2 regions of the Streptomyces sp. NPDC126510 genome follow, and region 2 is predicted to be linked to the other one. Evidence: predicted binding sites of a transcription regulator. Region 2 holds the regulator's gene; the other holds the start of a gene.
The links. The regulator HrcA, encoded in region 2, represses chaperone genes, less so after heat shock. The targets are predictions, from matches to a motif close to TTNGCACTCNGNNNNNCNGAGTGCNAA.

Region 1 (14,331 bases), on a different contig from region 2:
ACCGACCGGATCTTCCAGGACATGGTGGCCCTGTGCGAGGAGACGCCGACCTTCACGGACCTGGACGTGGTGCGGGACGAGCAGCTGTACGCGGCGACCGCGCGCAGGTTCTTCGAGCTCGCGCCGGGCCAGGGGGACGCGCCGCCGTTCAACGACGTGTTCATCGAGGACTACCACGACCACGATCCTTCCAATGTGCAGGACGTCATCGGGCTGGACGCGCTCCGGCGCGAGGTGGAGGTGTGGCGGGGCGGGTTCGACTTCTCGTTCACCCTCGAGGACCAGATGGCGCAGGGCGACCGGGTGTGCACCCGGTGGACCTTCCACGGGAGGCACACGGGGGAGTTCCTCGGGATCCCACCGACCGGTCAGGAGGTCACGATGACGGGGACGACCGTCCACCGCTGCACTCCGGACGGGAAGATCGCCGAGGGCTGGTGGCAGTACGACCGGCTGGGGCTGATGCAGCAGCTCGGCGTGCTGGATCCCGCGGAGCTCTGACTTCCCGGCGCATCACGGCGTTCCGGCCCGCTCGAGCGGGCCGGAACGCCGTCAAGAGCGCGGCTTGCCGGAGCCGCCGGGCGCGGCTAGTCGCCTCCGCCACCGCCTCCTCCGTCCCCGCCACCGCCGTCGCTGCCGCCCCCTCCCCCGTCGCCGCCGTCCCCACCGTCGCTGCCCCAGCCGTCGCCACCGCCGGGTTCGTTGTCGTCGCGGTCCCTGCCGAGGTTGCTGAACCAGGGGCGCTCCCAGAGTTCGTCGTCCGTCTCGCGGCGGGACCTCACGGCACGGAACCGGGCCAGGCCCGTCGTGTCGCCCAGGCCGAAGGACACGGCGACCGCGTGGGCCATGACGGCGTCCAGGGGGTCGGGGCCCTCGTGGTGCACGTCGGCAAGCGGCAGCAGCACCGTGCCGGGCGGAGGGCCGGGCCACCGTGAGGGGCGGGTCAGCTGCGCGACGCGCCGGTCGTCACGCAGCAGCCACGAGCTCTCGGCGTTCTCGCGGCGCAGTGTCCAGTGCCGGTCGGGCAGCCGGATCTCCACGCTGCTCTTGGACTTGCGCATCTTCTTGCGCAGTTCGAGCCGTGCGGTGACGTCCCCGACGGACATGACCAGGCCGCACGCCCGGTCGGCGGCGTCGGGGCGATAGCCGTACGGTGCCCGGAGCCGTACGGCGGGAGCATGCGGGCCCCAGACGTCCACGCGGACCAGGCGCCGGTCCACTGCGACGGCGACCGGCCCGGCGGGACCGGGCGCGTACCGGCGGGCGATCCACAGGGGCACGCCCTCCGCCCGGGCCCGCTCGGCGAGTGCGGCCACCTGGTCCGGCCCGCCGCACCTGCGCACGGCCAGTCCCCCCAGCGCGTGGGCGAAGTCGGCGGTGCGGCGCACCTTCAGGGGCGCTGTCGTGCCGGTCACCCGGGTGACCGGGACGACGCCCGGGCCCTGCGCCAGCGACTCCAGGGGGCGTTCGGTTCCGCCGCCGCCGAGCCAGCGTCCCCGCAGATACGCCTCGGCCATGGCGGCGAGGTTCAGCTCCTCCAGCGGTGTGGTCCGGCCACCTCTGCGCAGCCGGTCCCCGGTGAGTTCCGCCGTGCGCGCCAGCGGATTCCGGGACCGTTCCTCGTAGAGCGCCTGGCTCATCGCATCCCCCTTCGGCTCCGGTGTGTAGGAGGCCGGCGCCGGTCTCGCCGGTTCCATCACCGGCGGGCCGGAACGGCGAAGGCACAGCGGAACCGGAACGGCGAAGGCCCGGCGCCCCGTTTCCGGGGTGCCGGGCCTTCGCTCGGGCTCGGGCGGGCCGACGTCGTCAGCCCTCAGCCGTCATGCCTCAGTGGGCGTGGCCGTGGCCGTGGCCCGCGGCGGCCGGCTCCTCCTCTTCCTTCTTCTCGACGACCAGGGTCTCAGTCGTGAGGAGGAGGGAAGCGATGGAGGCGGCGTTCTCCAGGGCGGAGCGGGTGACCTTGACCGGGTCGATGACGCCGGCCTTGACCAGGTCGCCGTACTCGCCGGTGGCGGCGTTGAAGCCCTGGCCCTTGTCGAGCTCGGCGACCTTGGAGGTGATGACGTAGCCCTCGAGGCCGGCGTTCTCGGCGATCCAGCGCAGCGGCTCGACGGCGGCCTTGCGGACGACCGCGACACCCGTGGCCTCGTCGCCGGTCTTGCCGAGGTTGCCCTCCAGGACCTTCACGGCGTGGACGAGCGCGGAGCCGCCACCGGAGACGATGCCCTCCTCGACCGCGGCGCGGGTCGCGGAGATGGCGTCCTCCAGACGGTGCTTGCGCTCCTTGAGCTCGACCTCGGTGGCGGCACCCACGCGGATGACGCACACGCCGCCGGCCAGCTTCGCGAGGCGCTCCTGGAGCTTCTCGCGGTCCCAGTCGGAGTCGGTGGACTCGATCTCGGCCTTGATCTGGGCGACGCGGCCCTGCACGTCGTCCTTGTTGCCGGCGCCGTCGACGACCGTGGTGTCGTCCTTGGTGACGGTGATGCGGCGGGCGGAGCCGAGGACGTCGAGACCGACCTGGTCGAGCTTGAGGCCGACCTCCTCGGAGACGACCGTGGCGCCGGTGAGGACGGCCAGGTCCTGCAGCATCGCCTTGCGGCGGTCGCCGAAGCCGGGGGCCTTCACGGCGACGGCGTTGAACGTGCCGCGGATCTTGTTCACGACGAGGGTGGAGAGGGCCTCGCCCTCGACGTCCTCGGCGATGATCAGCAGCGGCTTGGAGGCGTTGGACTGGATGACCTTCTCCAGCAGCGGCAGGAGGTCCGCGATGGCGGAGATCTTGCCCTGCGTGATGAGGATGTACGGGTCGTCCAGGACGGCTTCCATGCGCTCCTGGTCCGTCACGAAGTACGGCGACAGGTAGCCCTTGTCGAAGGCCATGCCCTCGGTGAAGTCCAGCTCCAGGCCGAAGGTGTTGGACTCCTCGACGGTGATGACACCGTCCTTGCCGACCTTGTCCATCGCCTCGGCGATGAGCTCGCCGACCTGCTGGTCCTGGGCGGACAGCGCGGCGACGGCGGCGATGTCGGACTTCTCGTCGATCGGGCGGGCCGTGGCGAGCAGGTCCTCGGAAACGGCGGCGACGGCGGCGTCGATGCCCTTCTTCAGGGCGGCCGGGGAGGCACCGGCGGCGACGTTCTTCAGGCCCTCGCGCACGAGCGCCTGGGCGAGCACGGTCGCGGTGGTCGTACCGTCACCCGCGATGTCGTTGGTCTTGGTCGCCACCTCCTTGACCAGCTGGGCACCGAGGTTCTCGTACGGGTCCTCGACCTCGACCTCACGGGCGATGGTCACACCGTCGTTGGTGATGGTGGGAGCGCCGAACTTCTTGTCGATGACGACGTTGCGGCCCTTGGGGCCGATCGTCACCTTGACCGTGTCGGCAAGCTTGTTGACGCCGCGCTCGAGGGCGCGACGGGCGTCCTCGTCGAACTTCAGGATCTTCGCCATGGGAGCGTGAGCCCTCTTCCGGAATCTGGGATATACGGCACTGCGCCCCGGGCGCCCGGCTTCTTAGCGATCGCGGGGGCCAGGGGCGCAGTTCAAAGCAATGTGCTTGGGGTGAATTACTTCTCGACGATCGCGAGCACGTCGCGGGCCGAGAGGACGAGGTACTCCTCGCCGTTGTACTTCACCTCGGTGCCGCCGTACTTGCTGTAGAGCACGACGTCGCCGACGGAGACGTCGAGCGGAAGACGGTTGCCGTCCTCGAAGCGGCCCGGGCCCACGGCCAGGACGACGCCCTCCTGGGGCTTCTCCTTGGCGGTGTCCGGGATGACCAGGCCAGAGGCGGTGGTCTGCTCGGCGTCGAGCGGCTGGACCACGATGCGGTCCTCGAGCGGCTTGATGGCAACCTTGGAGCTGGTGGTCGTCACGATCCGACCTCCCCCTTCGGAGATCTCACGGGGTTAACTGTCTGAGGTGGCGACCAGGTGGATCCGTCGTCGCGGGTGCCGGACCTGCCCGTCGCTGTGTTGGCACTCTCCTAGGGGGAGTGCCAGAGCCGAGACTATGACTGCGATTAGCACTCGGTCAAGCGGACTGCTAATTGCGTGCGGCGCGTCGGGCGGATGCGCCCTCCAGGTGGTCCTCGAGCCGCCCCACCCGCAGCCCCCTCTTCTCGATCTCGCGCAGCAGCCGCACCGTCCGTTCGGCCAGGGTCCTCGGCTCCGTCCCGTCCGACGGCACCGAGATGATGTCGCCGGCCCGCAGGCCCGGCTCGCCGCGGGTGTACGCCAGTTCGCCGTCGGCGTTCAGGGACGCGCGCCACAGGACGACCGCGGTGATGCCGCAGTCGGCGGCGGCGCGCAGGGTCGTGGCGTCGTAGGTGCCGTAGGGCGGGCGGAAGAGGCGCGGGACGACGCCGAAGCGGGAGCGGAGTTTGTGCTGCTGGCCGCAGATCTCGGCGCGCTGGCCGGCGTAGGGCAGACCGCGCAGGGCGGGGTGGTCGAGGGTGTGGTTCTGGATGGACGCGCCGACGGCGCGCAGCCGGGCGAAGTGGCCGTAGCCGGGTCCCACGACGCTGTCCGTGAGGAACATGCTGACCGGGAGCCGCCGTTCGCGGACGAGGCCGACGAAGCGGGGGTCGCGTTCGGCGCCGTCGTCGTAGGTGAGGAAGACGACGGGTTCGCGGGTGGTGACGTGGTCCACGACGGGCGGCGGCCGCCGCGTGTCGTTCACCCCGCGCGCCGGGCCCCGGGCCCGGCCGTCGGCGATGCCCGGCCGCTCGACCGCCGCCCCGGAACAGCCGGCCAGCAGGACCGCGCACAGCAGTACGGCCGCCTGGCGCCTCACAGATAGTCCTCCAGCCGCCCGACCGCGTACCCCTGAGCCGTGACCTTGTTCAGGAAGCGGCGGATCATGTCGGCCATGGTGCCCTTCCACTGGTCACGACCCCGGAAGTGCGTGAGGACGATGTCGCCCGGATGGAGCTTCCGGCCCCCGTCGCGGTACTCCCAGTGGTCGGCGAAGACCTCCTCGTTCCACAGGGGCACGTACGTGATGCCGCAGGTCCTGGCGGCCCGCAGGGTCGCACGGTCGTAGCTGCCGTAGGGCGGGCGGAAGAGGGTGGGGCGTTTGCCGAACCGCCTCTCCATGTAGCGCTGCATGCCGCAGATCTCGCGCTTCTGCTTCCGGTAGGACATGCCCCGCAGGTTGGGGTGGTTGAGGGTGTGGTTGTGCAGGACCACGCCCCGGGACTGCATCTTCCGGAAGTAGCGGGTGTCGTTCCTGACCAGGTAGCCGCTGAGGAAGGCGCTGTACGGGACGTCCAGTTCGCTCATCATCCGCAGGAACGCCGGGTCCTTCTCGGCGCCGTCGTCGATGGTCAGGAACACGACCTTGTCCCGGGTGGGGATCCTGGTGAAGACGGGCGGGAGGTCCCGGTGGCCGTCCACCTCGAAGCCCTTGCGGGTCCTGACTTCGGGCTTCTTCGCGGGGGCGGGCGGGGCGGCCGACGGGGCCTTGCGCAGACCCCAGCGGTGCGCGGCGGCTACCCGGGCGGCGTGCGCGGCGCGCAGCTTGGCGGCGTAGGCGTCGAGCGCGCGGGCCGGGGGCGCGTCGAGCGGCTGCTGGCCGCCGGCCGGGGTGACCTGGTCGCCGCCGTCCTGCGCGCAGCCGGAGGCGATGGCGGCGAGGACGAGCACGGCCAGGACGATCCGCACACCGGCGGACGCCCGTCCCGGCGCCCGACTTTTATCATTTTGTACGACTGCTCGCATGATGCCGGATCCTCGCAGCCCCCTGCCGCCGCCCCGGGGCCGACACCTCGGCGGCGTCCCGTCATCCACCGACTGGCCCACACCGGCCGCACGCCACGCGTGGTCGGGCTCAGCCGTCGCTCGCACCGGACCGGCCACCGCCGGTCCGGCCCCTGCCCCCGTGGCCGACAATGATCCGGTGAACGACCTCGCCCTCCTCCTCACCCCCGAAGGCCGCGCTCTCCTCGACGAGGTGCGGGACACCGATCCGGCCCAGGAGCTGGCCGTCGCGACGCGGCTGCGCCGCGAGCACCCCGCCGAGCTGGTGTCGGCGGCGCTGGGCCAGGCGCGGCTGCGGCAGCGGGCGGTGGCGAAGTTCGGGGCCGAGGACGCGGGCCGGATGTTCTTCACGCCGAACGGCGTCGAGCAGTCGACCCGGGCGAGCGTGGCGGCCTACCGGGCCCGGCGCATGGCCGAGTCGGGCATCGCCTCGGTCGCCGACCTGTGCTGCGGCATCGGCGGGGACGCGATCGCGCTGGCCCGCGCCGGAATCCGGGTCCTGGCCGTGGACCGGGATCCGCAGACCGCCGCCGCGGCCCGGGCCAACGCCGCCGCGCTGGACCTGGCCGGTCTCGTCGAGGTGCGCGAGGCGGACGTGACGGAGGTGGACACGGCCGGTTTCGACGCCGTGTTCGTGGACCCCGCCCGGCGCGGCGGACGCGGCCGGATCTTCGACCCCGAGGCCTACTCACCGCCCCTGTCCTGGGCGGTCGGCGCCGCCCGCCGGGCCCCGCGCGGCGCCGCTCTGAAGATCGCCCCCGGCATCCCGCACGAGGCGGTCCCCGAGGACGCCGAGGCCGAGTGGATCTCCGACGGCGGGGACGTCAAGGAGGCGGTGCTGTGGTTCGGCACCGAGCCGGGGGCGGTCCGGGCGACCCTCCTGCCGGGCCCCCGCACCCTGCTCTCGCGCGGCCTGCCCGACCCGGACGTCCGCCCGCCCGGCCGCTACCTCTACGAGCCCGACGGCGCCGTCATCCGCGCCCACCTGGTCGCCGAGGTGGCCGACCAGGTCGACGGCGGCCTGCTCGACGCGACCATCGCGTACGTCACGGCCGACGCCCATCGCCCGACCCCGTACGCCACGGCCTACGAGATCACCGACCACCTGCCCTTCAACGTCAAGAAGCTGAAGGCCCTCCTGCGGGAGCGGCAGGTCGGCACGCTGACCGTGAAGAAGCGGGGCTCGGCGGTCGAGCCGGAGGAGCTACGCAGGAAGGTCAAGCCGCAGGGCCCGCACGCGGCGACGGTGTTCCTGACCAGGGTCGCGGGGGCACCGGCGATGCTCATCGGGCACCCGGTGCGGGCATAGCGGTCAGAGGTGCCCCCCACGCTCGTCGGGACCCACCTGGGCGAGTCGTAGAACCGTTCGATGCTCGCGGGACCCACCGGCTACAGCCGTGGACGGCCCGACGCTCGTGGGACCTCCCCAGCCGGGCGCAGCCGTCAGGGCTGCTCCGCCGCCCGCCTCAGCAGCAGCTCCCGCTCCCGTTCGTTCCGGGTCAGGGACGCCGCCCGTTCGAACTCCGCCCGGGCCTCCTGCGTGCGGCCGAGGCGGGCGAGGAGGTCGCCGCGGACGCTGGGCAGCAGGTGGTAGCCCCGCAGGGCCGGGTCGCCGGCCAGAGCGTCGACGAGGGCGAGGGCCGGGCCCGGCCCCTCGGACATCGAGACGGCCACCGCGCGGTTCAGCTCCACGACCGGGGACGGGGAGCGGGCGGCCAGCAGGCGGTAGAGGGTGGCGATGCGGGACCAGTCCGTCTCCTCGTAGGTGTACGCGTGGGCGTGGCAGGCGGCGATGGCCGCTTGCAGGGTGTACGGGCCCGGGGCGCCGGATGAGGTGGCCTCGGCCCGGCCCAGCGCGGCGATGCCGCGGGCGATGAGCATGCGGTTCCAGCGGGAGCGCTTCTGGTCCTTCAGGAGGACCGGCTCGCCGGAGGGGCCCGTGCGGGCCGCCGTACGGGAGGCCTGGAGCTCCAGGAGCGCGGTGAGGCCGTGCACTTCGGGCTCCTTCGGCATCAGGGCCGAGAGCACCCGGGCCAGGCGCAGGGCGTCCTCGCACAGGGACGGGCGCAGCCAGTCGTCGCCGGCCGTGGCGGCGTATCCCTCGTTGAAGATCAGGTAGATGACGTCGAGGACCGAGCCGAGGCGGGCCTCGCGGTCGGCGCCGTGGGGCACCTCGAAGGCGATGTTCCGCGTCGCGAGGGTGCGTTTGGCGCGGACGACGCGCTGCGCGATCGTCGGCTCCGGGACCAGGAAGGCGCGGGCGATCTCGGCCGTGGTCAGTCCGCCGAGCAGGCGCAGGGTGAGGGCGGTGCGGGCCTCGGTGGAAAGGACCGGGTGGCAGGCGGTGAAGACCAGGCGCAGCAGGTCGTCGTCGATGTCGTCGGGATCTGCGGGTTCCTCCGGGGGCGGGACGGCCGACAGGTCCCGGCCGATCTCCGCCAGCTTGCGGGCGTAGTTCTCCCGGCGCCGGACCAGGTCGACGGCGCGGCGGCGGGCGGTGGTCATGAGCCAGGCGCCCGGGTTGCCGGGCACCCCCTCCCGCGGCCACTGCTCCAACGCCGCGACCAGCGCGTCCTGCGCCAGTTCCTCGGCGATGCCGACGTCCCGGACGACCCGGGTGACGCCGGCGATGATCCGGGGCGACTCCATGCGGAAGACGGTCTCGATGGCCTCGGCGATGCGGTCGGGCCGGGGCGCGGGAGGCTGGGACGCGTCCGAGGCCGGGGTCGGGGTCGGGGTCGGGGTCGGCTCCGAATCCGGGGTGGGCTGCGAGGCCCTGGCCGGGCCCGGGGCCAGGGCGGAGCCCGAGGCCGGGGCGGGCCGCGGGGCCCTGGCCGGGCCCGGGGCCAGGGCGGAGCCCGAGGCCGGGCTCGGCTCCGAAGCCGAGGCAGGCCGCGAGGCCCTGGCCCGTGCCGGAGCCGGGGCGGAGCCCGAGGCCGGGCTCGGCTCCGAATCCGGGGCGGGCCGCGAGGCCGGAGGCGGCTCCGAATTCGGGGCGGACTGCGAGGCCGGAGGCGGCTCCGGGGCCGGGGTGGGCTGCGGGGTCACAGCCCACCATCAGACACCCGTGGTGCCGCCCGGCCAAGCGGAACCCGCGCGAGGGCCGGTCAGTCCTCGGCGATCTGCCGGACCTCGGCGGTGATCGTCCAGTAGTCCTCGTGCAGGGACAGGAACCGCTTGGTCCACTCGATCGCCTCGGCCTTGTCCTTGCACTGGCTGATCGAGTAGCCGCCGATGACCTCCTTGGACTCGGTGAACGGCCCGTCCGTGACGGACAGCTGTCCGCCCTCCCAGGTCACCCGGCTGCCGTCCGAGGTCGGCGTGAGTCCGGCCGTGTCGAGCATGACCCCGGCCTTGGTGATCTCCTCCAGCAGCTTGCCCATCCGCTCCATGAGCTCGGGGCTCGGGCCCTCCGCGGGGGCGTTCTTCTCGTCGATGCGGATCAGGGTGAGAAAGCGCGGCATCGTGACTCCTCGGGGTCTGCGGAACGGGGCCCTTCCCCGCTCTCACCCCTGCGTCGATCGGGGGCCCGCCGGATCGACACGCTCGCCGGAATTCTTCGAAGATTTTTTCCGCGACGCGTTTCCGCAGGTCAGCGCAGCGACTCCCACAGCTTCTCCGCCTCGGGTTCCTCGGCCACCACCCGGTTGGGATCCGACGGCGCCTGCACCACGGGCATCATCACCGTCCGTACGCCGCTCGCCGAGAGGCCTTGCAGGCTCTGCCCGAGGCGGGTCAGTTCGGCGAGGGAGTCCAGGCCGGTGTCGGTGGTGAGGCCGGCGGTGACCGTGTCGGCGACGCGGTACAGCTTGGCCGGGTCGGTGAGCAGGTCCTGGGAGGCGATCTGCTCCAGCAGGGCCTTCACCAGCTTCTGCTGGAGGCCGATGCGGCCCAGGTCGCTGCCGTCGCCGATGCCGTGCCGGGTGCGGGCGAACGCGAGGGCCTGGGTGCCGTCCAGGTGATGGGTGCCCGCCTTCAGCCGCAGATGGCTGTCCTCGTCGGCGATGTCCTCGTCCGTGGTGACCGTGACGCCGCCGAGCGCGTCGACCAGCCGGGCGAAGCCGGAGAAGTCGATCTCGAGGTAGTGGTCCATGCGGACGTGCGTCATCGCCTCGACCGTCTTCACCGCACAGACCGGACCGCCCACCTCGTACGCGCTGTTGAACATGGAGTGGTGGGCGACTCCCGTCGAGCCCCCGGAGGGGCGTGGGCAGGACGGGCGGGTGACCAGGGTGTCGCGCGGGATGCTCACCACCGTCGCGCTGGACCGCCCGGCGTCGAGGTGGACGACCATCGCCGTGTCGGAACGGGCGCCCGAGCTGTCGCCGCCGCCGAGCCTGCGGTTCTCCTTGCCGCTGCGCGAGTCCGAGCCCAGGACCAGGATGTTGAGGGCCTCGCTCGGCGCGGCCGGGGCCGAGGGCGACGGTGTGGTCACCGGCTTCGGCGGCCGGTTGTCGCCCAGCGCGCTGTCGATGTCGACGCCGGTGATGTTGTCGCTGAGATGCCAGTAAGCCCATCCGGCCGCTCCGGCGCCCAGGACCAGCGTCCCCGCCAAGGTGAGGCCGGCGATCCTCAACGCTCTCGACCGCCGGCCCGCTTCTGTGTCCTGGTCCCCCTGATGTCCCGTCACGAGCAGGAACATAAGTCCGAATTATTACGGGCAGGGAGCTCAGGGCGGCCTTTCTTCGGAAATTCTCAGATTTCAGGACGTGAGCCCGCCGAAACTTTCGACGGTGCAGCCGATTGACTTCGGCTCCGGCGGAGGTGTCCGAAACACGCCCCCTGAACAGCGCCTACCGCTCCGCCGGCCCCGCGGTACTGCTGCGCACCACCAGGCTCGTCGCCAGCTCGACGCGAGTCGCCGCCAGACTCCCCTCGTCGCGCCCGAGATCGAGGAGCAGCTTGGCCGCCGCCTCGGCCATCTCGGTCAGGGGCTGCCGTACGGTCGTCAGCGGCGGCCCGACCAAGGGCGCCACGGGCAGATCGTCGAACCCGACCACACTCAGGTCCTCGGGGATGCGCAGCCCCAGCTCACGCGCGGCCTCGTACAGCCCGAGCGCCTGCAGGTCGTTCCCGGCGAAGACCGCGGTCGGCCGGTCCGGGCGGCGCAGCAGCTCCAGGCCGAGCCGGTAGCCGGCCTCGTGGTGGAAGTCGCCGCTCGCGATCAGGGCGGGATCCACCGGCAGCCCGGCCGTCTCCAGCGCGGCCCGGTAGCCGTCGATCCGGGCCCGGCTGCACATCATCTGCGAGGGTCCGCTGATCGCGCCGATCCTGCGGTGCCCCAGCTCGACCAGATGCCGGGTGGCCGCGAGACCGCCCTGCCAGTTGGTCGCGCCGATCGACGGCACGTCGGCGCCGGGGTCACCGGCCGGGTCCATCACCACGAACGGGATCGACCGGCTGGTCAGCAGCGCCCGCTGCGACTCGTCGAGCCCGGACAGGACCAGGATCACGCCGTGCGGCCGGCGTGCGGCGACCTGGTCGGCCCAGGTCCGCCCGGGAGTGAGCCGTCCCGCGCTCTCGGACAGCACCACACTGAGGCCGGCGTCCCGGGCCACGTTCTCCACACCCCGGATGACCTCCATCGCCCAGGCGCTCTCCAGCTCGTGGAAGACCAGGTCGATCAAGGGCGAACGCGTCGCCTCGGCACGGCGTCGCCGGTAGCCGTGGACGCGCAGCAGGTCCTCGACGCGGGCCCGGGTGGCCGGGGCAACGTCGGCGCGGCCGTTCAGGACCTTCGAAACAGTCGGCGCCGACACGCCGGCCTCACGGGCGATCTCGGCGAGCGTCGCGGTCTGCGCGGTTCGCCCCTGCGTCCGGTTCTGCGTCCGGCTTTCAACGGGCTCCGGGGATGTCATGGCGGCGATCGTAACCCTGTCGGCCCCCTTGACGAAGTCCTCGCACCGCCATAGGTTCCCGGAACATTCGAAGTTCATAACGAAACATTCGTGAAAACGTTCGTGAGAGGGCCGTCCGTCCCCCGACAGGAGCTTCATGACCACCGCGCCCTGGCGTGATCCCGCGCTGCCCGCCGCCGCCCGCGTCGACGACCTGCTCCCCCGGATGACCCTGGAGGAGAAGACCGCCCAGTTGTACGGCGTGTGGGTGGGCGCCGCGACGGACGGCGACGGGGTCGCTCCGCACCAGCACGACATGACCGTCGAGTCCTCCGACGAGGAGTGGGACGAGCTCATCAGCCACGGTCTGGGCCAGCTCACACGCTCCTTCGGCACCGCCCCCGTCGACCCGGCGCTGGGCGCGCAGGCTCTGGCCCGCGCCCAGCGCCGTATCAGCGAGGCGGGGCGCTTCGGCATCCCGGCGATCGCGCACGAGGAGTGTCTGGCCGGCTTCACCGCCTGGCAGGCCACGGCCTACCCGGTCCCGCTGGCCTGGGGCGCGACCTGGGACCCGCCGCTGGTCGAGGAGATGGCCCGGCGCATCGGCGACGACCTGCGCTCGGCCGGCGTCCACCAGGGCCTGGCGCCCGTGCTGGACGTCGTACGCGATCCGCGCTGGGGCCGTGTGGAGGAGACGATCGGCGAGGACCCGTACCTGGTCGGCACGGTCGGCGCGGCCTATGTGCGGGGCCTGGAGGCGGCGGGGGTCGTCGCCACACTCAAGCACTTCGCCGGGTACGCCTCCTCGGCCGGTGCCCGCAACCTCGCGCCGGTACGGGCGGGCGTGCGCGAGTTCGCCGACGTCACCCTGCCGCCCTTCGAGATGGCCCTGCGCGAGGGCGGCGCCCGCTCGGTGATGGCCGCCTACACCGAGACGGACGGAGTCCCGGCCTCCGCGGACCCCGGGCTGCTGACCCATCTCCTGCGCGAGGAGTGGGGCTTCACCGGCACGGTCGTCGCCGACTACTTCGGCATCGGCTTCCTCCAGACCCTGCACCGCGTCGCCGCGACCCCGGCCGGGGCGGCCCACGTGGCGCTCACGGCGGGCATCGACGTCGAACTGCCGACCGTCAAGTGCTACGGCCGGCCGCTGCTGGAGGCGGTCCGGTCGGGCGCGGTCCCCGAGGAACTCGTGGACCGGGCGGCCCGTCGCGTCCTGCTCCAGAAATGCGAACTGGGCCTGCTGGACGAGGACTGGGCCCCGGAGCCCGCCACCGCGATCAACCTCGACTCGACGGGCAACCGCATCCTCGCCCGCCGCCTGGCGGAGGAGTCGGTGGTCCTGCTCGACAACCCCGACGGCCTGCTCCCGCTGACCCCCGGCACCCGCATCGCGGTCGTCGGCCCCCGGGCGGCCGACGCCCTGGCCATGCTGGGCTGTTACTCCTTCCCGTCCCACGTCCTCACCCACCACCCCGAGGTGCCGGCCGGCATCGACATCCCGACCGTCCTGGACGCCCTGCGCTCCGAACTCCCCGACGCCAAGGTGACGTTCGCGCAGGGCTGCGACGTGACGGACCCGGACACCGGGGGCTTCGAGGAGGCCATCGCCCGCACCGCCGAGGCGGACGTGTGCGTGGCGGTCCTCGGTGACCGGGCGGGCCTGTTCGGCCGCGGCACCTCCGGCGAGGGCTGCGACGCCACGGACCTCGGCCTGCCGGGCACCCAGGGCGAACTGCTGGACGCGCTGGTCGCCACCGGCGTGCCCGTGGTGCTGGTGCTGCTGACCGGCCGCCCCTACGCCCTGGGCCGCTGGCACGGCCGCCTCGGGGCGGTCGTCCAGGCGTTCTTCCCGGGGGAGGAGGGCGGCCCGGCGGTCGCGGGCGTCCTGTCGGGCCGGGTGAGCCCCTCGGGCCGCCTGCCCGTCAGCGTCCCGCGGCTCCCGGGCGGGCAGCCCTGGACCTATCTCCAGCCGCCGCTGGGTCTCGCGGGCGAGGTCAGCAACCTCGACCCGACCCCGCTGTACGCCTTCGGCCACGGCCGCTCGTACACGGCGTTCGCCTGGGAGGACTGCACGGGCGGCGCGGAGCCGGCGGAGCTCGGCACGGACGGGGCGTACGACGTGTCGGTGACCGTCCGCAACACGGGCGAGCGCGCGGGCGCCGAGGTCGTACAGCTGTACCTGCACGACCCGGTGGCCTCGGTGACCCGCCCCGACGTACGGCTGATCGGCTACCGGCGGGTGGAACTGGCCCCGGGCGAGGCGGCCCGGGTGACGTTCCGCTTCCACGCGGACCTGTCGTCCTTCACGGACCGCTCCGGCCGCCGGGTCGTCGAACCGGGCGCCCTGGAACTGCGGCTGGCCGCCTCCAGCGCGGACGTACGGCACACCGCGCACCTCACCCTCACGGGCCCGGTGCGGGCGCTCGGTACGGAGCGGCGGCTGCGCTGCGAGACGGAGGTGTTGCCGGCCCTCGGCTGACCGGCCCGGTCAGCCGACCGCCACCGACTCGAACCGCCAGCGATGCACCGCCCGGCTGATCAGCTCATCGCCCGGCTCGGCCAGTTCGGGCAGCTCGGCGTCGAAAGGCTCGTCCCACCAGGTGAGGACGAGGACCCGGTCCTGGGGCGCCCGGAAGGTCTCCCGGCGCAGGGGCGCACGTGGAAGCTCCTGGGCGCGCGCCCAGGCCAGCAGGTCCTCGCCCCGCCCCTCGGACGCGCGGGCCTCCCAC
Region 2 (14,331 bases):
CCGGACCATGTCAGCGCGTACGCCCTGATCGTCGAGGAGGGCACGCAGCTGGCCCGTCGTATCCGCCGGGGCGAGGTGCCGATGACCGACGACGACGTCCACGCCGACCGGTACCTGATCGCGGACGAGGTGCTCTCCGGCGCGGGCTTCGAGTGGTACGAGGTGTCGAACTGGGCGACCTCTCAGGCCGGGCGGTGCCTGCACAACGAGCTGTACTGGCGGGGGGCCGACTGGTGGGGGGCCGGGCCCGGTGCGCACAGCCATGTGGGCGGGGTGCGGTGGTGGAACGTGAAGCATCCGGGGGCGTACGCGGCCGCGCTGGCGGCGGGGCGGTCGCCGGGGGCCGGGCGTGAGGTGCTCTCGGAGGAGGACCGGCGGGTCGAGCGGATTCTGCTGGAGCTGCGGCTCAAGGAGGGTGTGCCGTTGTCGCTGCTGCGGGAGGAGGGGCTTGCGGCGTCTCGGCGGGCCTTGTCCGAAGGGTTGCTTCAGAAAGAGCCGTATGCGGAGGGGCGGGCTGTGCTGACCTTGCGCGGGCGGTTGCTGGCGGACGGGGTTGTGCGCGATCTCGTGGACTGAGGTGCTCGGCGTCGGTGCCGGGCGCGGGGGGTTCCGCAGCCCGGCGTAGCGGGGTGCGGCTGCGCCCACCCGTGCCGCCCCAGCGGCACGATTGCCCGTAGCTAAGAGCAGCTGAGACCGGCTACGGCGCCGTCACGAAGTCGATCAGTTCCTCCACCCGGCCCAGCAGCTCCGGCTCCAGGTCCTTGTACGAGTGGACGCCCGACAGGATCCGCTGCCATGCGGCGCCTGTGTTCTCCGGCCAGCCCAGGGCCCGGCACACGCCCGTCTTCCAGTCCTGACCGCGCGGGACCCGGGGCCAGGCGGCGATGCCCAGCGACTGCGGCTTCACCGCCTCCCAGATGTCGATGTAGGGGTGGCCCACGACCAGGGCGTGCTCGCTCGTCACCGACTGTGCGATGCGCCACTCCTTCGAGCCCGGTACGAGGTGGTCCACCAGGACGCCCAGGCGCGCGTCCGGCCCGGGGGCGAACTCGGAGACGATCGACGGCAGGTCGTCGACGCCCTCCAGGTACTCCACGACCACGCCCTCGATGCGCAGGTCGTCGCCCCACACCTTCTCGACCAGCTCGGCGTCGTGGCGGCCCTCGACGTAGATGCGGCCGGCCCGGGCCACACGGGCGCGTGCGCCGGGGACGGCGACCGACCCCGAGGCCGTGCGGGTGGGACGCGCCGGGCCGCCGGGCGCGGGCCGGACGAGGGTCACCACCCTGCCCTCCAGCAGGAAGCCGCGCGGCTCCATCGGGAACACCCGGTGCTTGCCGAAGCGGTCCTCCAGCGTGACCGTGCCCGCCTCGCAGCCGATCACCGCGCCGCAGAAACCGGTCCCCGGCTCCTCCACCACCAGGCCCGGCTCCGCCGCCACCTCGGGCACCGGCTTCGGCTTCTTCCACGGCGGGGTCAGGTCGGCGGAGTACTGGCGCATTCGGATGACGATAGGAGAAGGCGGACGGCGATCACCGCGACACGCCGAAACGCGCCGCCAGCGCGTCCCGTTGCGCCCGCACGAACGCCGCGTCCACCACCGCTCCGTGACCGGGCACGTACACCGCGTCCTCGCCGCCCAGGTCGAGCAGCCGGTCCAGGGCGGCAGGCCAGTGCGAGGGCACCGCGTCGGGGCCCGCCTGCGGCTCGCCCGACTCCTCGACCAGGTCGCCGCAGAACACCACCTCCGGATCACCGGGCACCAGCACCGCCAGGTCGTGCGCGGTGTGCCCCGGCCCGACGTTCGCCAGCAGCACCTGCCGGCCGCCGCCCAGGTCGAGCGTCCACTCACCGGAGACCAGGTGGCCGGGCGGGACCAGCCGCTCCGCCGCCTCCTCGGCCGTGGGCGCCGCCAGGCCCTGGCGCACCGCGTCCTCCCGCAGCTCCTCGCGGTCCCGCACCCGTGACAGCACCGCGTCCACGCCCACCGCGCCGAACACCTCGGCGTCCGGGAGTGCCGCTGCGCCGAAGACATGGTCGAAGTGCGGGTGGGTCAGCGCGATATGTGTCACACGGTGGCCTGTGAGCGCCCGCGCCTGCGCGGCCAGTTTCGCGCCCTCGGCGAGGCTCGACCCCGCGTCGATCATGAGGACCGCCCCCTCGCCGGCGACCAGCCCCGTCGTGCAGTCCCACACCGGCAGCCGGCACCGCCCCACACCGGCGGCCACGCGCTCCCATCCGAGGTCTTCCCAAGTCACCGTCATACGGCGACGCTAGCGGTGCGCCCCGCTCGGGGCACGGCGTCGCACGACCAGCCTTGCCGGGGGTGTACCCCACCGCCGTACACTGGGCCGGGGATGCTGGCACTCGCACGCGCAGAGTGCCAGGCCGGACCGGCAGGGCAAGCAGGCGGAGACTTCTGGAGGTGTGCGCGATGCTCAGTGAACGCAGGCTGCAGGTGCTGCGCGCCATCGTCCAGGACTACGTCGGCACCGAGGAGCCGGTGGGCTCCAAGGCCCTCACCGAGCGGCACAGCCTCGGCGTCTCCCCGGCCACCGTCCGCAACGACATGGCGGCCCTCGAGGACGAGGGGTACATCGCCCAGCCGCACACCAGCGCCGGGCGCATCCCCACCGACAAGGGCTACCGACTGTTCGTCGACAAGCTCGCCGGCGTCAAGCCGATGACCGCGCCCGAGCGGCGCGCGATCCAGAACTTCCTCGAGGGTGCCGTCGACCTCGACGACGTCGTGGCGCGCACGGTGCGGCTGCTCGCGCAGCTCACGCGTCAGGTCGCCGTCGTGCAGTACCCGTCGCTGACCCGCTCGACCGTGCGGCACGTGGAGTTGCTCTCCCTGGCGCCCGCGCGCGTGATGCTCGTGCTGATCACGGACACCGGGCGGGTCGAGCAGCGGGTGGTCGACTGCCCGGCGCCCTTCGGCGACGCCTCACTCGCGGATCTGCGCGCGCGGCTCAACAGCCGCGTGGCGAACCGGCGTTTCGCGGATGTGCCGAGTCTGGTGGAGGATCTCCCGGAGGCGTTCGAGCACGAGGACCGGGGTACGGTCTCTACGGTGCTCTCCACACTTCTGGAGACGCTCGTCGAGGAGAACGAGGAGCGGCTGATGATCGGCGGCACCGCCAATCTGACCCGCTTCGGGCATGACTTCCCTCTCACGATCCGGCCGGTGCTGGAGGCGCTTGAGGAGCAGGTCGTGCTCCTCAAGCTGCTCGGCGAGGCCAAGGATCCGGGCGTGACCGTACGGATCGGTCACGAGAACGCCCACGAAGGACTCAACTCCACGTCCGTCGTGTCGGTCGGCTACGGTTCGGGCGGCGAGGCAGTCGCCAAGCTCGGCGTGGTCGGACCGACCCGCATGGACTACCCGGGAACGATGGGAGCGGTACGCGCAGTGGCACGGTACGTCGGACAGATCCTGGCGGAGTCGTAGTGGCCACGGACTACTACGCCGTACTCGGCGTGCGCCGCGACGCGTCGCAGGAAGAGATCAAGAAGGCCTTCCGGCGGCTCGCGCGCGAGCTGCACCCGGACGTCAACCCCGATCCGAAGACCCAGGAGCGGTTCAAGGAGATCAACGCCGCTTACGAGGTGCTGTCGGACCCGCAGAAGAAGCAGGTCTACGACCTCGGCGGCGACCCGCTCTCGCAGGCCGGAGGCGGCGGTGCGGGCGGCTTCGGAGCCGGTGGCTTCGGCAACTTCTCGGACATCATGGACGCGTTCTTCGGCACGGCGTCGCAGCGCGGACCGCGCTCGCGCACCCGCCGCGGCCAGGACGCGATGATCCGTATCGAGGTCGAGCTCGACGAGGCGGCCTTCGGCACGACCAAGGACATCCAGGTCGACACGGCCGTCGTCTGCAACACCTGCAGTGGTGAGGGCGCGGCCCCGGGCACCTCCGCCCAGACGTGTGACATGTGCCGCGGCCGCGGTGAGGTCTCGCAGGTGACCCGGTCCTTCCTGGGCCAGGTCATGACGTCCCGCCCGTGCCCGCAGTGCCAGGGCTTCGGCACGGTCGTCCCGACGCCGTGCCCGGAGTGCGCCGGCGACGGCCGCGTCCGGTCCCGCCGGACGCTCACGGTCAAGATCCCGGCCGGTGTGGACAACGGCACGCGGATCCAGCTCGCCGGCGAGGGCGAGGTCGGTCCCGGCGGCGGCCCGGCCGGTGACCTCTACGTCGAGATCCACGAGCTGCCGCACAGCACGTTCCAGCGGCGCGGCGACGACCTGCACTGCACGGTGACGATCCCCATGACGGCGGCGTCCCTCGGCACGAAGGTGCCGCTGGAGACGCTCGACGGCATGGAGGAGGTCGACATCCGCCCGGGCACCCAGTCCGGCCAGTCGATCCCGCTGCACGGCCGGGGCGTCACGCACCTGCGCGGCGGCGGTCGCGGCGACCTCATCGTCCACGTCGAGGTCCAGACCCCGACCAAGCTCGACCCCGAGCAGGAGCGCCTGCTGCGCGAGCTCTCCAAACTCCGCGGCGAGGAACGCCCCACGGGGCAGTTCCAGCCGGGGCAGCAGGGGTTGTTCTCGCGGCTGAAGGATGCCTTCAACGGGCGCTGACACGGCTGGTCCGGCTGCCTGCCGGGGGTCCGGGGGTCGTCCCCCGGGCAGGCACAGTCAGCCGGGCCAGCAGGGGTTGTTCTCGCGGTTGAAGGACGCGTTCAACGGGCGCTGACCGGGGGAGCCTCCGGCCATGGGAGGTGCCTGTTCCTCTGGTCTATGCCAGTGGGCAGGCCGGTTTCGGAGTGGTGCGGAGGACGTGACAACATGCGGTCATGTCCTCCGCACTGACCGATCTCTTCCCCCACCCGATCGTGCAGGCCCCCATGGCGGGTGGCGTCTCCGTGCCGCAGCTCGCCGCCGCCGTGTGCGAGGCGGGCGGGCTCGGGTTCCTCGCCGCCGGGTACAAGACCCCCGACGGGATGTACCAGGAGATCAAGCAGCTCCGGAGCCTCACGAGCAGGCCCTTCGGCGTCAACGTCTTCATGCCGCAGCCGGAGTACGCCGACCCCGCCGCCGTCGACGTCTACGCCCACCAGCTCGCCGGCGAGGCCACCTGGTACGAGGCCGAGCTCGGCGACCCGGACAGCGGACGCGATGACGGCTTCGAGGCCAAGCTCGTGGTGCTGCGCGACAACCCCGTGCCGGTGGTGTCCTTCCACTTCGGCGTCCCGAGCCGCGAGGTCGTCGACGCCCTGCACCGCGTCGGCACCTTCGTCCTGGCCGCCGCGACCACCCCCGACGAGGCCCGGGCCGTCGAACGGGCGGGTGCGGACGGGGTCATCGCCCAGGGCGTCGAGGCCGGCGGCCACCAGGGCACCCACCGGGACATCCCCGAGACCGACCGTTCCGGCATCGGCCTGCTGTCGCTGATCGCGCAGGTCCGTGAGGCCGTGAGCATCCCGATCATCGCCGCCGGCGGCATCATGCGCGGCAGCCAGATCGCCGGTGTCCTCGCCGCGGGCGCGAGCGCGGCCCAGCTGGGCACCGCCTTCCTCGCCACGCACGAGTCGGGGGCGAACGCCCTGCACAAGCAGGCGCTGACCAACCCCCTCTTCGTGCGCACGGAGTTGACCCGGGCCTTCTCCGGCCGCCCGGCACGCGGGCTCGTCAACCGGTTCCTGCGCGAGCACGGCCCGTACGCGCCCGCCGCCTACCCCGAGATCCACCACCTCACCTCGCCGCTGCGCAAGGCCGCCGCCAAGGCCGGGGACGCGCAGGGCATGGCGCTGTGGGCCGGGCAGGGGCACCGGATGGCGCGGGAGCTGCCCGCCGGGCGGCTGGTGGAGGTGCTGGCCGGTGAACTGGCCGGCGCCCGTGCCTCGTTGACCGGTGGGGGCGTGCTGTGACCGCGCCGGTGTTCGTGGTCGAGCACTTCGACGCGGGCGGTGGCGGCCGGTACGTCCTCGACGGGCCGGAAGGACGGCACGCCGTCTCCGTGAAGCGGCTGCGCGCCGGTGAGGACGTCGTCCTCACGGACGGGTCCGGCCGCTGGGCGGACTGCGTCGTGCTCGACACCGAGGGCAAGGACCGGCTGATCCTCCAGCTGGACTCGGTGCACGAGGAGCCCGCCGAGGAGCCCCGGGTCACCGTCGTCCAGGCGCTGCCCAAGGGCGACCGGGGGGAACTCGCCGTCGAGACGATGACCGAGGTCGGCGTCGACGCGATCGTGCCGTGGGCGGCGGCGCGCTGCATCACGCAGTGGAAGGGCGACCGCGGAGCGAAGGCCCTGGGCAAATGGCGGGCCACGGCCCGGGAGGCCGGCAAACAGTCCCGCCGGGTGCGCTTCCCGGAGGTCGCGGAGGCTGCCACGACCAAGCAGGTCGGCTCCCTGCTGGCCGGAGCGGACTTCGCCGCCGTGCTGCACGAGAGCGGGGACACGCCCCTGGCCACGGCCGAACTGCCGGCCACCGGCGAGATCGTGCTGGTCGTGGGGCCCGAGGGGGGCGTGGCGCCGGAGGAGCTGGCGCAGTTCGAGGAGGCGGGGGCGCAGGCGTACCGCCTCGGGCGCAGTGTGCTGCGCACATCGACTGCCGGGACGGCCGCCGCGGCCGTGCTCCTGGCACGCACCGGACGCTGGTCCTGACCTCTGGAGGCACCGTGGAACTCGCACAGGTCCGTCTGCTCGTGACCGATTTCTCCGCCTGTTACCGCTTCTACGGCGAAGTCCTCGGCCTCAAGCCGCAGTCGGGGGCTGCGGACGGGCCGTACGAGAAGTTCAGCCCCGCGGTCGGTTCCGCGGGAATCGCCCTCCAGGACCGGTCGATGATGGCCGAGGTGCTCGGCGAACTGGGTGACACGGCGGCCGGCCACCGCTCCCTGGTCGTGCTGCGGGTGGACGGGCTGGACGCGTACTGCGAGGAGATCACGATGCGCGGCGCCACGGTGCTGCGCGGCCCGGCGCCCATGACGGACCGCATGCGGGTGGCCCATCTCAAGGACCCCGAGGGCAACTTGGTGGAGCTTCAGGAGTGGCTGCTGCTGCGCGGCTGACGCCTTTGCGCCCTACCGCGCGGCCTCCGGCAGTGGCAGGCTCCCTTCCATGGGGGCTTCGAGAAGGAAACGGCCGGGGCCGCGCGGCCGGCGGGTTGCGGTCGCGGCGACGTTCGCCGTCGTGGCCGTGGGCGGCGCCGTCGCCTGCGAGCCCGGCAGTGTCAGCGCCGCGTCCGTCGCGTACACCACCGACCAGACCGTGACCAAAGAGCTCAACCGGCAGAAGGCGGACGTACGGTGGCTCACGTGCACCGCCTCCTACGGGGAGAACGGCGGGAAGTCGTCACCCTCGGCGCGTGAGCGGACCGTCGCGACCGTCGACTGCGAGGGCGAGACCGACGACGGCAAGGACATCACCGTCGACGGCAAGGTCACCCACGCGGTGAACGGCGCCTGCGTACGCGGGAACATCACCGCCAAGGTGGACGGCAAGGTGTGGTTCGAGGTCGACGGCCTCGGCGACTGCGACTCCACCAGCCCGCCGCCCGTCGGCGGCCCCCCGAACGGGCAGCCCGGGCCGACGGTCACCGTGACCGTCACCCAGACCATCTGGTGCGAGCGGTATCCGGACTGCCGCCCTGTCGAGGGCAAGTGATCGGAACCCTGTCCGCGCGGCGTCGTCCCTGCATAGGGTGATCGGGTGACATCGCCTGCTTACCTCCGGTTCCCCCATGTGCGCGGCGACCTGGTCGCCTTCACCGCCGAGGACGACGTGTGGCTCGCTCCACTCGACGGCGGCCGGGCCTGGCGGGTCAGCGCCGACAACATGCCGGTGACCCAGCCCCGCATCTCGCCCGACGGCACCACCGTCGCCTGGACCTCCACCCGTGACGGCGCCCCCGAGGTGTTCATCGCCGCGGTCGACGGCGGTCCGGCCAGGCGGCTGACGTACTGGGGGAGTCTCAAGACACAGGTGCGGGGCTGGACCTCGGACGGCGAGGTCCTGGCGATCAGCACCCAGGGCCAGGCGAGCCTGCGCCGCACCTGGGCGCGCGCCGTCCCGCTCGACGGCGGCCCGGCCACCACCCTGCCGTACGGCCCCGTCGGCGACGTCGCGCACGGCCCGCACACGGTGCTGCTGTCCGCCCCCATGGGCCGTGAGGCGGCCTGGTGGAAGCGGTACCGCGGCGGCACGGCGGGCAAGCTGTGGATCGACCCCGAGGACAGCGGGGAGTTCGTGCGGCTGCACGAGGACATCGACGGCAACATCGAGTACCCGCTGTGGGTCGGGGACCGGATCGGTTTCCTCTCCGACCACGAGGGCACCGGAGCGCTCTACTCCTCCCTCGCCGACGGCTCCGACCTGCGCCGGCACACCCCTCTCGACGGCTTCTACGCCCGGCACGCCGCGAGCGACGGAACCCGGGTCGTCTACTCCTGCGCCGGTGAACTGTGGGTGCTGGACGACCTGGAGGGCGCCGAGCCCCGGCGGCTGGAGGTGCGGCTGGGCGGACAGCGCACCGATCTCCAGCCGTTCCCGGTGAACGCCTCCCGGTGGTTCGGCTCGGCGTCCCCGGACCACACCGCACGCGGCAGCGCCGTCGCCGTACGCGGCTCCGTGCACTGGGTCACCCACCGCTCCGGCCCGGCCCGCGCGCTGGCCGCGACACCGGGCGTACGGGCCCGGCTGCCCCGGACGTTCCGCGCGGACGGCGAGCAGTGGGTGGTGTGGGTGACGGACGCCGAGGGCGACGACGCCCTGGAGTTCGCGCCGGCCACCGGACTCGCCCCCGGGGCGACCCCCCGCCGGATCGCCGCCGGGCAGCTCGGCCGGGTGCTGGACCTCGCCATGGCGCCCGACGGCAGCCGTGCCGCCGTGTCCTGCCACGACGGGCGCCTGCTGCTGGTGGAGCGGGAGACGGGCGAGGTGCGGGAGATCGACCGCAGCGAGGACGGCGACGTGTCGGGCCTGGTGTTCTCGCCCGACTCGTCCTGGCTGGCCTGGTCCCACCCCGGCCCCCGGCCGCTGTGCCAGCTGAAACTCGCCAACACCACCGACCTGTCGGTCACCGAGGCCACCCCACTGCGGTTCCAGGACTACGCGCCCGCGTTCACCCTGGACGGCAAGCACCTCGCGTTCCTGTCGACCCGCTCCTTCGACCCGGTCTACGACGAGCACGTCTTCGACCTGTCCTTCGTGGTGGGCGCCCGGCCGCATCTGATCACCCTCGCGGCCACCACGCCCTCCCCGTTCGGGCCGCAGCGGCACGGCCGGTCCTTCGAGACGCCCGACCGGGAGGAGACCCCCGACAGCGAGGGCACCCCCACCACCCGCATCGACCTCGAAGGTCTCGCCGACCGCATCGTGCCCTTCCCGGTCGAGGCCGCCCGCTACACCGACCTGCGCGCCGCCAAGGACGGCGTCCTGTGGCTGCGCCATCCGGTCGCCGGGGTGCTCGGCGCTTCCCGGGCCACTCCGGACGACCCCGATCCCAAGTCCGAGCTGGAGCGCTACGACCTCGCCCAGCAGCGCCTGGAACATCTCGCCGTGGACGCCGACCACTTCGCGGTCAGCGGTGACGGCAAGCGGGTGCTGCTGTGGACGGACGGGCGGCTGAAGGTCGTCCCCAGCGACCGGCGCGCCTCCGGCGACGACGACAGCGACTCCAACATCACCATCGACCTGGGCCGCGTGCGCCAGATCGTCGACCCGGCGGCCGAGTGGCGCCAGATGTTCGACGAGAACGGCCGCATCATGCGGGACCACTTCTGGCGGCCGGACATGAGCGGCGTCGACTGGGACGGCGTCCTCGACCGCTACCGCCCGGTCGTGGAGCGGCTCGCCACCCACGACGACCTGGTCGATCTGCTGTGGGAGGTCCAGGGCGAGCTCGGCACCTCGCACGCCTACGTCATCCCGCGCGGCGGACATGGCGGCGGCCCCCGCCAAGGCCTGCTCGGGGCGGACATCTCCCGCCACGAGGACGGCAGTTGGCGGGTCGACCGCATCCTGCCCTCCGAGACCTCCGACCCGGACGCCCGCAGCCCGCTGGCCGCACCGGGCGTCGCGGTACGGCCCGGGGACGCCATAGTCGCGGTCGCGGGACAACCGGTCGACCCCGTTCTCGGCCCCGGCCCGCTGCTGATCGGCACGGCGAACAAGCCGGTGGAGCTGACCATCTCCCCGTCGGGCGGCGGCGACCCCCGGCACGCCGTCGTCGTCCCGGTCGCCGACGAAGAACCCCTGCGCTACCACGCCTGGGTCGCCGACCGCCGCGCCTACGTCCACGAGAAGTCCGGCGGCCGCCTCGGCTACCTCCACGTTCCCGACATGCAGGCCCCCGGCTGGGCCCAGATCCACCGCGACCTGCGCGTCGAGGTCGCCCGCGAGGGCCTGGTCGTCGACGTCCGCGAGAACCGGGGCGGCCACACCTCCCAACTGGTCGTCGAGAAGCTGGCCCGCCGCATCGTCGGCTGGGCCGTCCCGCGCGGCATGCGCCCCTACAGCTACCCGGAGGACGCCCCGCGCGGCCCCGTCGTGGCCGTCGCCAACGAGTTCTCCGGCTCCGACGGCGACATCGTCAACGCGGCCATCAAGGCCCTGGGCCTCGGCCCGGTCGTCGGCACCCGCACCTGGGGCGGCGTCATCGGCATCGACAGCCGCTACCGCCTGGTCGACGGCACTCTGGTCACCCAGCCCAAGTACGCGTTCTGGCTGGAGGGCTACGAGTGGGGAGTGGAGAACCACGGCGTCGACCCGGATGTGGAGGTCGTGCAGCGCCCCCAGGACTACGCGGCGGGCCGGGACACCCAACTGGACGAGGCCATCCGACTGGCACTGGAGAGCCTGGAGACGGCACCCGCCAAAATGCCTCCAGGCCTGCCCGCCTAAGGGGCGCGGGGGACTGCGCGACCAGCCACAACGCACCTGCGCAAGACGACGATACGATGCCCGAGTCGGACCTACATTCGGCCAACCCCCGGAGGGAAAATGGCAGGGGAACCCCAGGAAGACTGCCTGTTCTGCAAGATCGTCGCAGGCACCATCCCGGCGACGATCGTCCGCCAGACGGAGACGACCATCGCGTTCCGCGACATCAACCCCCAGGCCCCCACCCACGTCCTGATCATCCCCAAGGCGCACCACGAGAACGCCGCCGCCCTCGCCGCCGCCGACCCGGCCCTCACCGCGGACGTGCTCCGCGAGGCCCAGGCCGTCGCCGACGAGGAGAAGCTCGACAGCTACCGCCTCGTCTTCAACACGGGCAGCGGCGCCGGCCAGACGGTCTGGCACGTGCACGGCCACGTGCTCGGCGGCCGCGGCCTCGAATGGCCCCCCGGGTAGTCCGCCTTGTCCGTACGTGAACTCGTGGTCCTCGGCACCGCCAGCCAGGTCCCGACCCGGCACCGCAACCACAACGGCTACCTGCTGCGCTGGGACGGCGAGGGCATCCTGTTCGACCCCGGCGAGGGCACGCAGCGCCAGATGCTGCGCGCCGGGGTCGCCGCGCACGACCTGAACCGGATCTGCGTCACGCACTTCCACGGCGACCACTCCCTCGGCCTCGCCGGGGTGATCCAGCGGATCAACCTCGACAAGGTCCCGCACGAGATCACCGCCCACTACCCCCGCTCCGGGCAGCGCTTCTTCGACCGGCTCCGGTACGCCACCGCCTACCGCGAGACCGTCGGCATCACCGAGGCCCCGGTCGCCGCGGACGGGCCCCTCGCCCGTACGGACGGCTACACGCTCCAGGCCCGGAAGCTGTCCCACCCCGTGGAGTCGTACGGCTACCGGATCGTCGAGCCCGACGGCCGCCGCATGCTGCCCGAGCGGCTCGCCGCGCACGGCATCAAGGGGCCGGACGTGGGCCGGCTCCAGCGCGAAGGCGCGCTCGGCGGGGTCTCACTGGAGGACGTGAGCGAGGTGCGGCGCGGGCAGCGGTTCGCGTTCGTCATGGACACCCGGCTCTGCGACGGCGTGCACGCGCTCGCCGAGGGCTGCGACATGCTCGTCATCGAGTCGACGTTCCTCGACGAGGACGAGGAACTCGCCGTGGAACACGGGCACCTGACGGCAGGTCAGGCGGCGCGGGTGGCCCGGGACGGCGGGGTGCGGCACCTCGTGCTGACCCACTTCAGCCAGCGCTATACGGATCGTGGGGGCCCCTCCCGCTCGAGCGAAGCCGAGAGTGGGGGAGAGTTCGAGCGGCAGGCCCGGGCCGCCGGGTACGACGGTGAGCTGACCGTGGCCCACGATCTACTCAGGGTGCCGGTTCCGAAGCGTCGGTGAAACGGCCGTACGATGAGTTGATGTCCCTCCCCAAAGCCGAACTGCACCTTCACATCGAAGGCACCCTGGAACCGGAGCTCGCCTTCGAGCTCGCCGCGCGCAACGGCGTCACGCTGCCCTACGCCGACACGGACGAGCTGCGCGAGGCCTACCGGTTCGAGGACCTGCAGTCCTTCCTGAACCTGTACTACGAGCTCATGGCCGTCCTGCGCACCGAGCGGGACTTCGAGGACCTGGCGAACGCCTATCTCGCCCGGGCCGCCGCGCAGGGCGTGCGGCACGCGGAGATCTTCTTCGACCCGCAGGCCCACACCAGCCGCGGCCTGGAGATCGGCACGGTCGTCGAGGGGCTGTGGCGGGCGCTCGGGAACAGCGAGGCCAATCACGGTGTCTCGACCCGCCTGATCCTGTGCTTCCTGCGCGACGAGTCCGCCGAATCGGCCCTGGCCACGCTGGACGCGGCGAAGCCGTACCTGGACCGGATCACCGGCGTCGGCCTGGACTCCGCCGAGGTCGGACACCCTCCGGTGAAGTTCCGCGAGGTCTACGAGGCCGCCGCCGCGCTCGGTCTGCGGCGCGTCGCCCACGCCGGCGAGGAGGGCCCGCCGGAGTACATCACCGAGGCGCTGGACATCCTCGGCGTGGAGCGCGTCGACCACGGGCTGCGCTGCGTGGAGGACCCGGCGCTGGTGGAGCGGCTGGTGCGCGACCGGGTGCCGCTGACACTGTGCCCGCTGTCCAACGTCCGGCTGCGCACGGTCGACACCCTCGCCGACCACCCGCTGCCCGCCATGCTCGACGCGGGCCTCATGTGCACGGTCAACTCCGACGACCCGGCCTACTTCGGCGGCTACGCCGGCGACAACTTCGACGCAGTGCGCGCCACCCTCGGGCTCACCGAGGAGCGGCTGCGCGAGCTCGCCCGCAACTCCTTCCTCGCCTCCTTCCTGGAGGACGACGAGGAGCTGCGGGCGCGGTATCTCGCCGAGGTGGAGTCCTACACCTTCGGATAGTCCGAGCAGGTCAGAAGAGCTCCGACCCCGCCTTGTCGTAGGCACGCTGGGCGGGGACGGCCGGGGTCTCCACCTCGATCTCGATCACCGGCTGTTCCGGGGCACCGATCTCGGGAACAGCGCCGGTGTGGGCACCCGGGGCGGCGGCTACCAGGGCGGCAGGATGCCCGCCGCGGCGGCGGATCGTGCCGGGCAGCATCGGACGTCCGCCGGTGTGCAGGGCGACGGCGGTCATCGGCAGGGCGATCACCAGCAGTCCCGCGCCGAGGACCGCGCCCATGACCGGGAATCCGGCCTGCGCCGACAGCACACTGCCGGTCAGCGGCCCCGCGGCGGTGCCCAGTGAGGACGCCGAGCCGACCAGCACAGCCCAGCGGCCGCGCGGGTCGAGCGAGGCGGCGAGGCCGATGAGGTACGACAGCACCACCGGGTAGAGCGTGTTCCAGGCGATCTCGCCGGCCGCGAAGCTCCCCAGGTCGGTCGCGGAGGCGCTGAGCGTGATGCAGGCGGCGATGAGGACGGTGCCGCCGCCGATGGGTATCGCGCGTCCGAGGCGGGCCCCGAGGGCGCCCGCCGCGAGGACTCCGGCCAGGCCCGCGCCCAGCCCGAGGGCGAAGACCACGCCGACGGTCGCCTCGCCGAGGTGCACCTGTTCGAGGCCGATCCGGCCGCTGACGCCCCACAGGGAGTTCTGGGCGAGCGACCAGCACACCATCGCACCCGCCAGGAGCAGCCCCGAACGGGCGTGTGGCAGCCGGGCGTTGTCGTGCCGGGTGGCGGGCGCGACGGGCGTGCCGACGGGCAGCCGGCCGGTGAGCGGCCAGACCGCCAGGGCCGTCAGGGCGATCGCGGCCAGCGGCAGACCGTGGCCGGGGCCGAGGTGCGGCACCGTCAGATAGACGGCGCCCGCGAGCGCGGAGACGCTGAGCAGCCCGGCCGTGGAGGCCCGGTGCGGATCCCGCTGACCGGCGATGAGGGTCGCGGCGACGGTGGTGGCCGTGCCGGAGCCGAACCCGCCGACGATCGCGCCGGCGACGACGGCGGGAATCGCGGTGGTCAGGGCGG

Region 1: groES (co-chaperone GroES) is a predicted target of HrcA. The motif match lies at 3,978-4,004, and genes of this name have one in related genera.

What each region holds. Positions count from the first base shown of each region.
Region 1 is NZ_JBEORR010000038.1:63,924-78,254, forward strand. Features, by position in the region: gene ABTX60_RS36615 (ester cyclase) at 1-501, shown strand, start outside; gene ABTX60_RS36620 (hypothetical protein) at 588-1,640, opposite strand; gene groL (chaperonin GroEL) at 1,828-3,453, opposite strand; gene groES (co-chaperone GroES) at 3,570-3,878, opposite strand; gene ABTX60_RS36635 (polysaccharide deacetylase family protein) at 4,048-4,797, opposite strand; gene ABTX60_RS36640 (polysaccharide deacetylase family protein) at 4,794-5,666, opposite strand; gene ABTX60_RS36645 (THUMP-like domain-containing protein) at 5,902-7,071, shown strand; gene ABTX60_RS36650 (RNA polymerase sigma factor) at 7,206-8,411, opposite strand; gene ABTX60_RS36655 (hypothetical protein) at 8,410-8,904, shown strand; gene ABTX60_RS36660 (YciI family protein) at 8,870-9,226, opposite strand; gene ABTX60_RS36665 (LCP family protein) at 9,355-10,404, opposite strand; gene ABTX60_RS36670 (LacI family DNA-binding transcriptional regulator) at 10,556-11,620, opposite strand; gene ABTX60_RS36675 (beta-xylosidase/alpha-l-arabinosidase) at 11,757-14,081, shown strand; gene ABTX60_RS36680 (hypothetical protein) at 14,091-14,331, opposite strand, start outside.
Region 2 is NZ_JBEORR010000004.1:90,514-104,844, forward strand. Features, by position in the region: gene hemW (radical SAM family heme chaperone HemW) at 1-576, shown strand, start outside; gene ABTX60_RS06165 (DUF3097 domain-containing protein) at 698-1,501, opposite strand; gene ABTX60_RS06170 (MBL fold metallo-hydrolase) at 1,533-2,264, opposite strand; gene hrcA (heat-inducible transcriptional repressor HrcA) at 2,435-3,451, shown strand; gene dnaJ (molecular chaperone DnaJ) at 3,451-4,587, shown strand; gene ABTX60_RS06185 (nitronate monooxygenase) at 4,803-5,876, shown strand; gene ABTX60_RS06190 (16S rRNA (uracil(1498)-N(3))-methyltransferase) at 5,873-6,613, shown strand; gene ABTX60_RS06195 (VOC family protein) at 6,628-7,020, shown strand; gene ABTX60_RS06200 (hypothetical protein) at 7,070-7,615, shown strand; gene ABTX60_RS06205 (S41 family peptidase) at 7,661-10,852, shown strand; gene ABTX60_RS06210 (histidine triad nucleotide-binding protein) at 10,952-11,305, shown strand; gene ABTX60_RS06215 (ribonuclease Z) at 11,312-12,253, shown strand; gene ABTX60_RS06220 (adenosine deaminase) at 12,274-13,266, shown strand; gene ABTX60_RS06225 (MFS transporter) at 13,277-14,331, opposite strand, start outside.